Regions from separate parts of the Mesorhizobium sp. M0184 genome, predicted to be linked through region 2. Evidence: predicted binding sites of a transcription regulator. Region 2 holds the regulator's gene; each other region holds the start of a gene.

The links. The regulator PhoB, encoded in region 2, activates phosphate uptake and scavenging genes when phosphate is short. The targets are predictions, from matches to a motif close to TGTCATNNANCTGTCAT.
Region 1: the regulator PhoB is predicted to act here: its motif matches at 2,050-2,066, upstream of phnC (phosphonate ABC transporter ATP-binding protein).
Region 3: the regulator PhoB is predicted to act here: its motif matches at 1,343-1,359, upstream of ugpB (sn-glycerol-3-phosphate ABC transporter substrate-binding protein UgpB).

The regions. Positions count from the first base shown of each region.
Region 1 is NZ_JAMYSZ010000001.1:126,961-130,212, reverse strand. Features, by position in the region: gene phnE (phosphonate ABC transporter, permease protein PhnE) at 1-54, opposite strand, end outside; gene phnD (phosphonate ABC transporter substrate-binding protein) at 121-1,029, opposite strand; gene phnC (phosphonate ABC transporter ATP-binding protein) at 1,120-1,968, opposite strand; gene NKJ23_RS00650 (DapH/DapD/GlmU-related protein) at 2,200-2,817, opposite strand; gene phnL (phosphonate C-P lyase system protein PhnL) at 2,814-3,252, opposite strand, start outside.
Region 2 is NZ_JAMYSZ010000001.1:378,830-382,081, forward strand. Features, by position in the region: gene NKJ23_RS01915 (ROK family protein) at 1-977, shown strand, start outside; gene phoB (phosphate regulon transcriptional regulator PhoB) at 987-1,676, opposite strand; gene phoU (phosphate signaling complex protein PhoU) at 1,693-2,400, opposite strand; gene pstB (phosphate ABC transporter ATP-binding protein PstB) at 2,433-3,236, opposite strand; gene pstA (phosphate ABC transporter permease PstA) at 3,233-3,252, opposite strand, start outside.
Region 3 is NZ_JAMYSZ010000001.1:246,094-249,345, forward strand. Features, by position in the region: gene ugpB (sn-glycerol-3-phosphate ABC transporter substrate-binding protein UgpB) at 1-1,280, opposite strand, end outside; gene NKJ23_RS01250 (bifunctional diguanylate cyclase/phosphodiesterase) at 1,576-3,252, shown strand, end outside.

The sequences.
Region 1 (3,252 bases), 250 kb from region 2:
GGCGTCTGCTGCCTGCCGGACCGCGTCTGAACGAATTGTAGCGGCGAAGGTCATACGGGGTCACGAGCGGACACGCAAAAAGGGCGGCGCTGAAGGACGCCGCCCTTTCCGCAATTGTCGTCAGCCGCCGATCGCGGCTTTGCGGGCTTCGACGATGACGCTGTAGAAGTCCGGCTTCACCGGAACGTAGCCGGTGAAATCGCCGCCTTCGATGGCCTCGAAGCAAGGCTTGTCCTTGGCCGGCAGGCTGGTGAAGAAGTTGGCGAGCTTGGCGCTCATATCGCCGCCGAGTGCGGTGCGCACGACCAGCGGGCCGTTCGGGATCGAGCCAGAGCGCCAAACTTCGACGAAATCGTTGGGGTCCACGGCGCCCTTGGCGACTTCCTTGTGGAAGGTGCCGGAGGTGTAGCCGTTCTTGAAGTCGCCGATGCCCGAGGAATCGTCAACCGCCACGTCGACCTTGCCGTCGCGAACCGCGAGAAGGTTGTTCTCGTGGCCGCCATTGAACTGAGTCGAGGCGAAGAAGGTTTCGTTCGAAGCGCCGGTGTCCTTCGGGATCTGGGTCAGCGGGATCAGGTAGCCGGAGGTCGAATCCGGGTCGGCATAGCCGAGCTTCTTGCCCTTGGCCGACTTGATGTCGGTGATGCCGGACGACTTCAGCGCAAGGCCGATCGAATAATAGCCGGTCGCGCCGTCGGTCTGCTGGGTGGTGAGGATCGGGGTCACGGCGTTCGGATCCTTGAGGTAGACGCTGGCATAGCCCGACGCGCCAAGCTCTGCGAAATCGAGCGTGCCGCCGAGCAGGCCCTGGATAACGCCGTCATAGTCGGCGGCCGGGAACAGCGAGACCTTCTCGAAGCCGAATTCGGACTTCAGGTGATCGGCGAGGCACTGAAAGTTGCGCAGCCGGTCCGCTTCGTTTTCACCGCCAAGGATGCCGATGCGGAATTCCTTGATATCCTGGGCGTGAGCGGCGCTTGCCGCGATGGCGAGCAATGAAACGGCACCAAAAACCATCTTCCTGAACATTATCTCTCTCCTGTTGGTCCCGGCCTCGCGCCGGTAGCGTTCGAATTTTTTGACAGGTGCCTTTGACGCGGGCGGGCGATCAGGCCGTTCTCAATATCCCGGGAATGCGGGCTCGAGCGGTCCGGCGGATGCAGCGATTTTCTGTTTGATGGCGACACTGGTGGAGGTGATGGCCTCGGAGATTTCGCCGCCATTGCTGTCGGCGCCGTAGACCATGCGCACGGCCTCGCGGTTGAGGGCTTCGGGCGGGCCGTCGAAGACGACCTTGCCGGCGGCCATGCCGATGATGCGGTTGCAGTAGGTGCGGGCCGTATCCAGCGTATGCAGATTTGTGATGACGGTGATGCCCTCGCGCAAATTGATGTCCTGCAGCGAATCCATCACCACCTTGGCGTTGAGCGGATCGAGCGAGGCAATCGGCTCATCCGCCAGCAACACCTTCGGCTGCTGCATCATGGCGCGCGCAATCGCAACGCGCTGCTGCTGGCCGCCGGAAAGTGTGCCGGCCGGCTGCAGGGCGGTGCGGGCGATGTCGAGGCGCTCGAGGGCTGCAACCGCCTCGGCGCATTCACCGCGGGAGAACATGCCAAATAGGTTGGACAGCGTCGAGCGGTGGTTGAGCCGGCCGAGCAGCACATTGGTCAGCACATCGAGGCGCGGCACGAGATTGAACTGCTGGAAGATCATGGCGCAGTCGCGCTGCCATCGCCGGAGCGGCGAGCCGCGCAACCCGGAGACCTCGACGCCGTTGAACAGGATGGATCCCTGGCTGGGATCGATGAGGCGGTTAATCATGCGCAGCAGCGTCGATTTGCCGGCGCCGGAGCGGCCAATGATGCCGACCATCTGGCCTTGCGGAATCGCGATGTGAACATTGCTGACGGCGGTGTTCTTGCCGAACCGGCGGGTGACGCCGCGGATTTCGAGCGTAGCTGACATGGTGCAGGCTCCAGTCCAATCGCAATTGAAGGTCTGTTTACCCTGGCTAGCGCAGCCGCATGAACCTGCGGTGTCGGAACGATGTCAGTTTTGTTACTGCCCACAGCCTGGAGCGGGGCGGGATCAACTCGGCGCGAGAAGCTCGAATGGTGAATGGTGATAAGAACGGCTTCCCTGAGCCTCGAAACCTGTCCGCTGCCCCCATTCACATTCACCACCATTTCACGACCCTCAGCCGCCATATTTCTCCAGAAACGTCTCCGCCGACAATTCCCGAAAATCGTCGAGCGCGGCGCGCAGCCTTGCATGGTCCCAGTCCCACCAGGCGAGCGCCTGGTAGCGCTCCGCGGTGCGGCGGTCGAAGCGTTCGCGGATCGGCTTGGCCGGTACGCCGGCGACGATGGTGTAGGGCGCGACGTCCTTCGACACCACCGCACCGGCACCGACCGCCGCGCCATCGCCGACGGTGACGCCCGGCAGGATGGTCGAGCCGTGGCCGAGCCAGGTGTCGTGGCCGATGGTGACGCGTTTGGCGCGGCGCTTGGCGAAGAATTCGCTCTCGTGCTCGGCGTCGTCCCAATAATCCGAGGCGCGATAGGTGAAATGGTGCAGCGTCGGCCGCCAGGTCGGATGGTTGGTAGCGTTGATGCGCACGCTTGCGGCGATGTTGGCGAATTTGCCGATCGTTGCGCACCAGACGCCGCAGTCCTGCATCATGTAGGAATAGTCGCCGAGCGTGCTTTCGGAAACCCGGCAGCGCTCGGCGATCTCGGTCCAGCGGCCAAGCGTCGAGTTCTCGACTTCCGCCGTCTCGTGGATCAGCGGCGCCTCCGACAGTTTCCTGGTCATGCGGCGATTTTCCCGGCGGCGAAGGCGGTCACGTCGATGACGCGGTCGGCGACCGCCTCACGCACGTCGTGATCGTGGAAGATGCCGAGCAAAGCGACGCCCGCTGCCTTCTTGGCGGCGATCAGGGAAATCACCACATCGCGGTTCCTGGCGTCGAGCGAAGCGGTCGGCTCGTCGAGCAGCAGGATCGGGTGCTCGGTGATGAAGCCGCGCGCGATGTTGACGCGCTGCTGTTCACCGCCGGAGAACGTCGCCGGCGGCAGCGCCCAGAGCTTCTCCGGCAGGTTGAGCTGCGCCAGCAAGGCGCGTGCCTTGCCGTGCGCGACCTCGCGCTCCTCGCCGCGCTCGACCAGCGGTTCGGCCACGACGTCGAGCGCAGAGACACGCGGTACGGTGCGCAGGAACTGGCTGACATAGCCGATGGTAAGCCGGCGC
Region 2 (3,252 bases):
TGTTGTCGCTGAATTTCCTGTCGGCCGCCATTATCGACTATACGGGACAGGTGGTCGCCGAGGAACAGCGCCGGCTGGACACGCTGACCATGCCGCGCGACGAGCTGATCCGTGAATGCATGGCCATCGTCCGGCGCCGGCTGCAGGATCCAGACCTTGACGTCCGCAGTGTCGCCCGCATCGCCCTGGCGATTCAGGGCATTACCGACTCCCCTGCACGCGCCATGCTGTGGTCGCCGATCACGCCGCAGACCGACATCGCCTTTGCCGACATGCTGGAGGACGAATTCGGCATCCCGGCAACGGTGGAGAACGACTGCAACATGATGGCGGTGGCTTTGCGCTGGCGCAATCCGGATCGCTATCGCGACGACTTCATCGCCATCCTGCTTTCGCATGGCATCGGCATGGGGCTGGTGCTGAAGGGCGAACTGTTCACCGGGACGCATTCCTCGGGCGGCGAATTTGGCCACATGATCCATCGTCCGGGCGGCGCGCTCTGCCGTTGCGGGCGGCGCGGCTGCATCGAGGCCTATGCCGGCAACTACGCCATCTGGCGCAACGCCAGGCAGATGAGCGAAGACAGCGAACCGGTCGCCGACGTCAGCGACGCCGACATGCGAGCACTGGCGGCCCAGGCGCGCGAGAAAGATGGGCCGGAACGCGAGGCCTACCGCAAGGCCGGCGAAGCGCTGGGTTTCGGTCTCGGCTCGCTGTTCGCGCTGATCGATCCGGCACCGGTCGCGATGGTCGGCGCCAGTGCCGCCGCCTTCGATCTGATCGAGCCGGCCTTGCGGAAGGCAATCGCCCAGACCGCCGGCGGTCAGCATTCAGGCTCGATCTCCTTCGATACAGAGCCGAACGAATTGCCGCTGATCCGCGAAGGCTGCGCGATGCGGGCGTTAAGCTTCGTCGACCAGGAGATTTTCGCGCCGGGCGCGCAAATGAGGCCCAGCGTCAGAAAGAACGTAGCCTGACCAGGCGGGTCAATCTTCCCTGATCGCATAGCCGGCACCGCGGATGGTGCGGATGACATCCGGCATCCGGCCGTTGTTGACGGCTTTGCGCAGCCGCCCGACATGCACGTCGACGGTGCGTTCGTCGATGTAGATTGTCTCGCCCCAGACATTATCGAGTAACTGGCTGCGCGAGAAGACACGGCCCGGATGCCGCATCATGAACTCGAGCAGCCGGAATTCGGTCGGCCCGAGCCTGATTTCGCTCTTCTTGCGATAGACTCTGTGCGATTCGCGATCGAGAACGATGTCGCCGACCTTCAGCACGCTGGACAGCACTTCCGGCTTGGCGCGCCGCAGCAGCGCCTTGACCCTGGCCATGAATTCCGGTGTCGAAAACGGTTTGACCAGATAGTCGTCGGCGCCGGTCGAAAGACCGCGCACCCGGTCGCTCTCCTCGCCGCGCGCGGTCAGCATGATGATCGGCAGCCGCTCGGTTTCGGGGCGCACCCGCAGCCGACGACAGAGCTCGATGCCGGAAACCGCTGGTATCATCCAGTCGAGCACCAAAAGGTCGGGCACATTCTCCTGCAAACGGATCTCGGCTTCGTCGCCGCGTGTCACCACCTCGACCTGGTAGCCTTCGGATTCGAGATTGTAGCGGAGCAGCACACCCAACGGCTCCTCGTCCTCCACCACCATTATGCGTGGTGCGATCATCGGCTGGGCACCCCCATCATGTCACCGGTGCGGACATTGTCGTTTCGTCCTGCTTCGGACGATTGACCGGCAATTGCTCGCCGGTCAGCACATAATACGCATTTTCGGCGATGTTGGTGACATGGTCGCCGATCCGCTCCAGATTCTTGGCGCAGAACAGCAGGTGCGTGCAAGCGGTGATGTTGCGCGGATCTTCCATCATGTAGGTCAAGAGCTCGCGGAACACGGACGTGTATTTGACGTCGATGCGCTCGTCGGCGGCACGCAGCTTGGCCAACGCGGCCGCATCGCCTGCAGCATATTCCTCGATGACACCCTGCACCTGGATGAGAACCAGCTGTGCCATCGCGTCGATGGAATGCGACAGGTCCCGCGGCGTGGCGCTGAGGCCGACCGCACTCACGCGCTTGGCGATATTCTTGGCAAGGTCGCCGATGCGTTCGAGGTCGCCCGCCATGCGGATCGCTCCGACCACATGGCGAAGATCGTGGGCCATCGGCTGGCGTTTGGCGATCAGGGTGATGGCGCGGTCGTCCAGTTCGCGTTGACGCGCATCCATGATGGCGTCGTCGGAAACGACGCGTTGCGCCAGCACGTTGTCGGAATTCAACAGGGCCTTGGTCGCCCCGCCGACCATCGAACCGGCGAGGTCGGCCATGTCGCGGATCAGCTTGCTGATCTGCTCGAGATCCTCGTCGAAAGAAGCGACTGTGTGTTCGCCCATGATCCTGTCCTCAAATGCATGATCGGAATGGCTCAGCCGAAGCGGCCAGTGATGTAGTCCTGCGTGCGCTTCTCGCGGGGCGACGTGAAGATCTTCTCGGTCCGGTCGAACTCGACCAGTTCACCCAGATACATGAAGGCGGTCTGGCGCGACACGCGCGCCGCCTGCTGCATGTTGTGGGTGACGATGACGATCGTGTAGTCGGCTTGCAATTCGTCGATCAGTTCCTCGATCTTGGCAGTCGACAGCGGGTCGAGCGCCGAAGCCGGTTCGTCGAGCAGAATGACTTCCGGCTTCACCGCCACGGTGCGGGCGATACAGAGCCGCTGCTGCTGGCCGCCGGACAGGCTCAAGCCGCTGGCGTTGAGCTTGTCCTTGACCTCGCTCCACAGCGCGGCGCGCTTCAACGCCTGTTCGACGCGGCCGTCCATCTCGGACTTGCCGAGGTTCTCGTAGAGCCTGACGCCGAAGGCGATGTTCTCGTAGATCGACATCGGGAACGGCGTCGGCTTCTGGAACACCATGCCGATCTTGGTCCTGAGGAGGTTGAGATCCTGCGACCGGTCGAGAATGTTCTTGCCGTCGAGCAGCACCTGGCCCTCGGCCGTCTGTTTTGGGTAGAGCTCATAGATGCGGTTGAACACACGCAGCAGCGTCGATTTCCCGCAACCCGAAGGGCCGATGAAGGCCGTGACGCTGCGCTCGGGCAGCGACAGGCTGATGTCCTTCAGCGCCTTGCTCTGGCCGTAGTAGAAGTTGAGGTTCTTGACCTCGATCTTCGTCTTCTCGGCTACCGTTTCGGCCATCGTCATGTCTGGGGACAACATCTGTGTCATCTGTCCTCTCTGCGTC
Region 3 (3,252 bases), 130 kb from region 2:
TTGCCGCGCGCAACCGCATTGTCGAGTGCCTGCTGGGCGGTTTGCTGGCCGGCCAGCATCTTCTCCAGCTCCTCGTTCTGGATATCGCGCACCTGCGGCAGATTCGGCAGGCGCACGCCCTTCGAATTGTCGGTCGGCGACTTGCCGATCATCTGCAGGATGGGTGTCTCGCGGCCGGGGTTCTTGTCATAGAAGCCTGATTTCTTCGTCGCCTCATACGCGGCGAGCGTCACAGGCAGGTATCCCGACTTCTGGTGCAGATATTCCTGCACATCGGTCTTGGACAGATAGGCAAAGAAGGCGGCGACACCCTTGTATTCCTCGTCCGACTTGTTGCCGAACACCCAGAGGCTGGCACCGCCCGGCGTCGTGTTCTGCGGGGCACCCTTGGCGTCACTGTCGTAAGGAAGCTGGCCGATGCCATAGTTCATGCCGGACTTGACGATATCGCCGAGGCCGCCCGACGATTCGGTGAAGATGCCGCATTCGCCGGCGAGGAATATCTGCTTGGCTTCGGAGGTGCGCCCGCCATATTTGAATGTGCCGTCCTTGGCCAGGTCAGCGACCGCCTGGAAGTGGTTGACGAAAATCGGCGCATTGATCTTGAGTTCGACATCACCTCCAGCCAGGCCATTCTGCTGGGTGGCCCAAGGCACGTCATTCCACGCCGCGAAATTCTCCAGGTGGATCCAGGTCAGCCAGGTCGAGGTATAGCCGCAAGGGGCGGCGCCGCTCGTCTTGATCTTCTTGGCAGCTTCCCACACCTCGTTCCACGTCTTGGGCGGATTGTTCACGTCGAGGCCTGCCTTCTGGAAGATGTCCTTGTTGTAGTAGAGGATCGGCGAGGAAGAGTTGTAGGGGAACGATAGCATGGTGCCGTCCGGCTTCGAATAATAGCCGACGATGCCGGGCAGATACTGGCTCTTGTCGAAAGTCATCCCGGCCCCGGTCATCACATCGGCCACCGGCTTTATCGCACCCTCGGCCGCCATCATCACGCCGGTGCCGACGTCGAACACCTGGAGGATGTCGGGCGCTTGCCCGGCACGAAAGGCAGCGATGCCGGCATTCAGCGTCTCCGGATAGGTGCCCTTGAACACCGGAACGAGCTCATAGTCGCTCTGGCTGGCGTTGAAATCCTTGGAGATCTTGCCGACGACCTCGGCGTTGGCGCCGGTCATGGCGTGCCACCAGCTGATCTGCGTGACGGCGAAGGCGGAGGTGGTGGAAAGCAGGGTCACGGTGGCGGCGATACCGGCCGCAAAGCCGAAGAACTTCATGTTTCATCTCCCGTTTGTCATTGGCGAAAGGGGCACTTCCGCAAAGCCAATATGTGGCGCTGATGACAATCGGACAACGGTTTTATTGCGGATCAATGAACATCATTCCTTCCTAAAGTGCACTCGCTACCGAAACCGGGCGCCAGAAATCACATCACCGTCTTTTCGGCGCAGCGGCGTCGGTTTCCCCCGAAAAGACCCGCCTCATGGCCCGCGGGTTAACCATTCGTTAAAATCTCCAAGAGCTAATCAGTCACACCTCCCCTGTTAGTTTTGGCAGACCGAGTGAACCAGGATGCTGACGGTCTATAATTGTATTGTAAGTCAGCACGATCCGAGACTGGTTGCGCTTGCCGCACTCATCTGTGGAATTTCTTGCTTCTCAGCGGTTAATCTCCTTAAGCATGTCGGCCGATCGACCGAGCGAAACCGGCTTGTCTGGCTGATGATCGCCGCGGCCTCGACCGGGTTCGGCATATGGGCGACGCATTTCATCGCCATGACCGCGTTTACGCCGGGAATACCGAACGCATACAATCCGGGATTATCCGCCTTTTCGCTTGCCGCCGCCGTTATCATGACCGCGCTTGGGATGTGGGTCGCCACCTTGCGCCGCGGCATCGACCATTTCCTCGTCGGTGGCGCCATTCTGGGCGGCGCCATCGCGACGATGCACTACATCGGCATGGCAGCTTTCGAGGTCGAAGGCCGGGTCGTATGGAACCTGCTCCTTGTCGCGATATCGCTTCTGGCCGGCGTGACCCTCGCGGCACTGGCGCTCCTTGTCGTCTTGCGCCGTCCGTCAGCGCTCGCGACTTTCGGCGGCGCCGCGCTTTTGACGCTGGCGATTTGCAGCTTGCATTTCATCGCGATGGCTGCGGTGTCGATCATTCCGGATTCCTCGATTGAAATATCCGAACATTCCATCGAGCCCATTTCCCAGGCCTTTGCCGCAGCGGTCGCCAGCCTGATAATCCTTGTGCTATCGGGTGCCGCGCTGTGGATCGACCTGCGCTTTCGCCGCCAGAAGCTCGAGGCCGATCGCATGCACGATCTCGCCAATGCGGCGGTGGAAGGTCTGATCGTTTGCGATGGCACCCGCATTGTCAGCGCCAATGACAGTATGGCGAGGCTGACCGGAACAGCGACAGCCACCCTGAACACGATGCAATTCGGCGAGCTTTTCGACGGACAGAGCGCAGCCGATATGTCCGGCTTCGGCGAACAGGCGCAGGAAGCGAAGTTAAGGGGCAGCGACGGGGCGAGAATTCCTGTCGAGCTGATCGCCAGGAAAATCACCTACTGCGGCAGGCCCCATACGGTGCTTGCCGTTCGCGACATCCGTGAGCGCAAGAAGGCAGAACAAGAGATCCTCCGCCTCGCGCATTTCGATCCGCTTACCGGGCTTGCCAATCGGCGGAGCTTTTCTTCCCGGCTGGAAGCAGAATTCGCCTCGATGGATCGTGGCGGCAAGGATGGACATCTGGCGCTCCTGCTGCTTGACCTTGACCGGTTCAAGCAAGTCAACGACCTCTATGGCCACGGGGCCGGCGATGCTATGCTGCAGAAGCTGGCGCACTGCATTTCCGGCATCCCGCGCCACGGACAGATGCTCGCGCGTCTCGGCGGCGATGAATTTGCCATCATAGCTCCGAACCTCCCCGACCCCCTGGCCGCAGGCCGGATAGCCGAGGACTTGCTGGCGGCGATCCGGGAGGAAAACAGGGTTTCGGTCGGCTCCGGCCTCGTCTCGGCCAGCATCGGCATCGCCTTCTTTCCGCTGGATGCCGAAGACCAGGCCGGCCTGATCAGCCATGCCGACACGGCACTCCATCGCGCCAAAACCGAAGGCAGGGACACTTATCGGTTTTTCGAGATAGCCATGGGCACCGCGGCCCGCGACAAGCGCGTGATGGAGCATGAATTGCGCCAGGCGATCGCCCGCAAGGAGTTCCACCTCGTCTATCAGCCG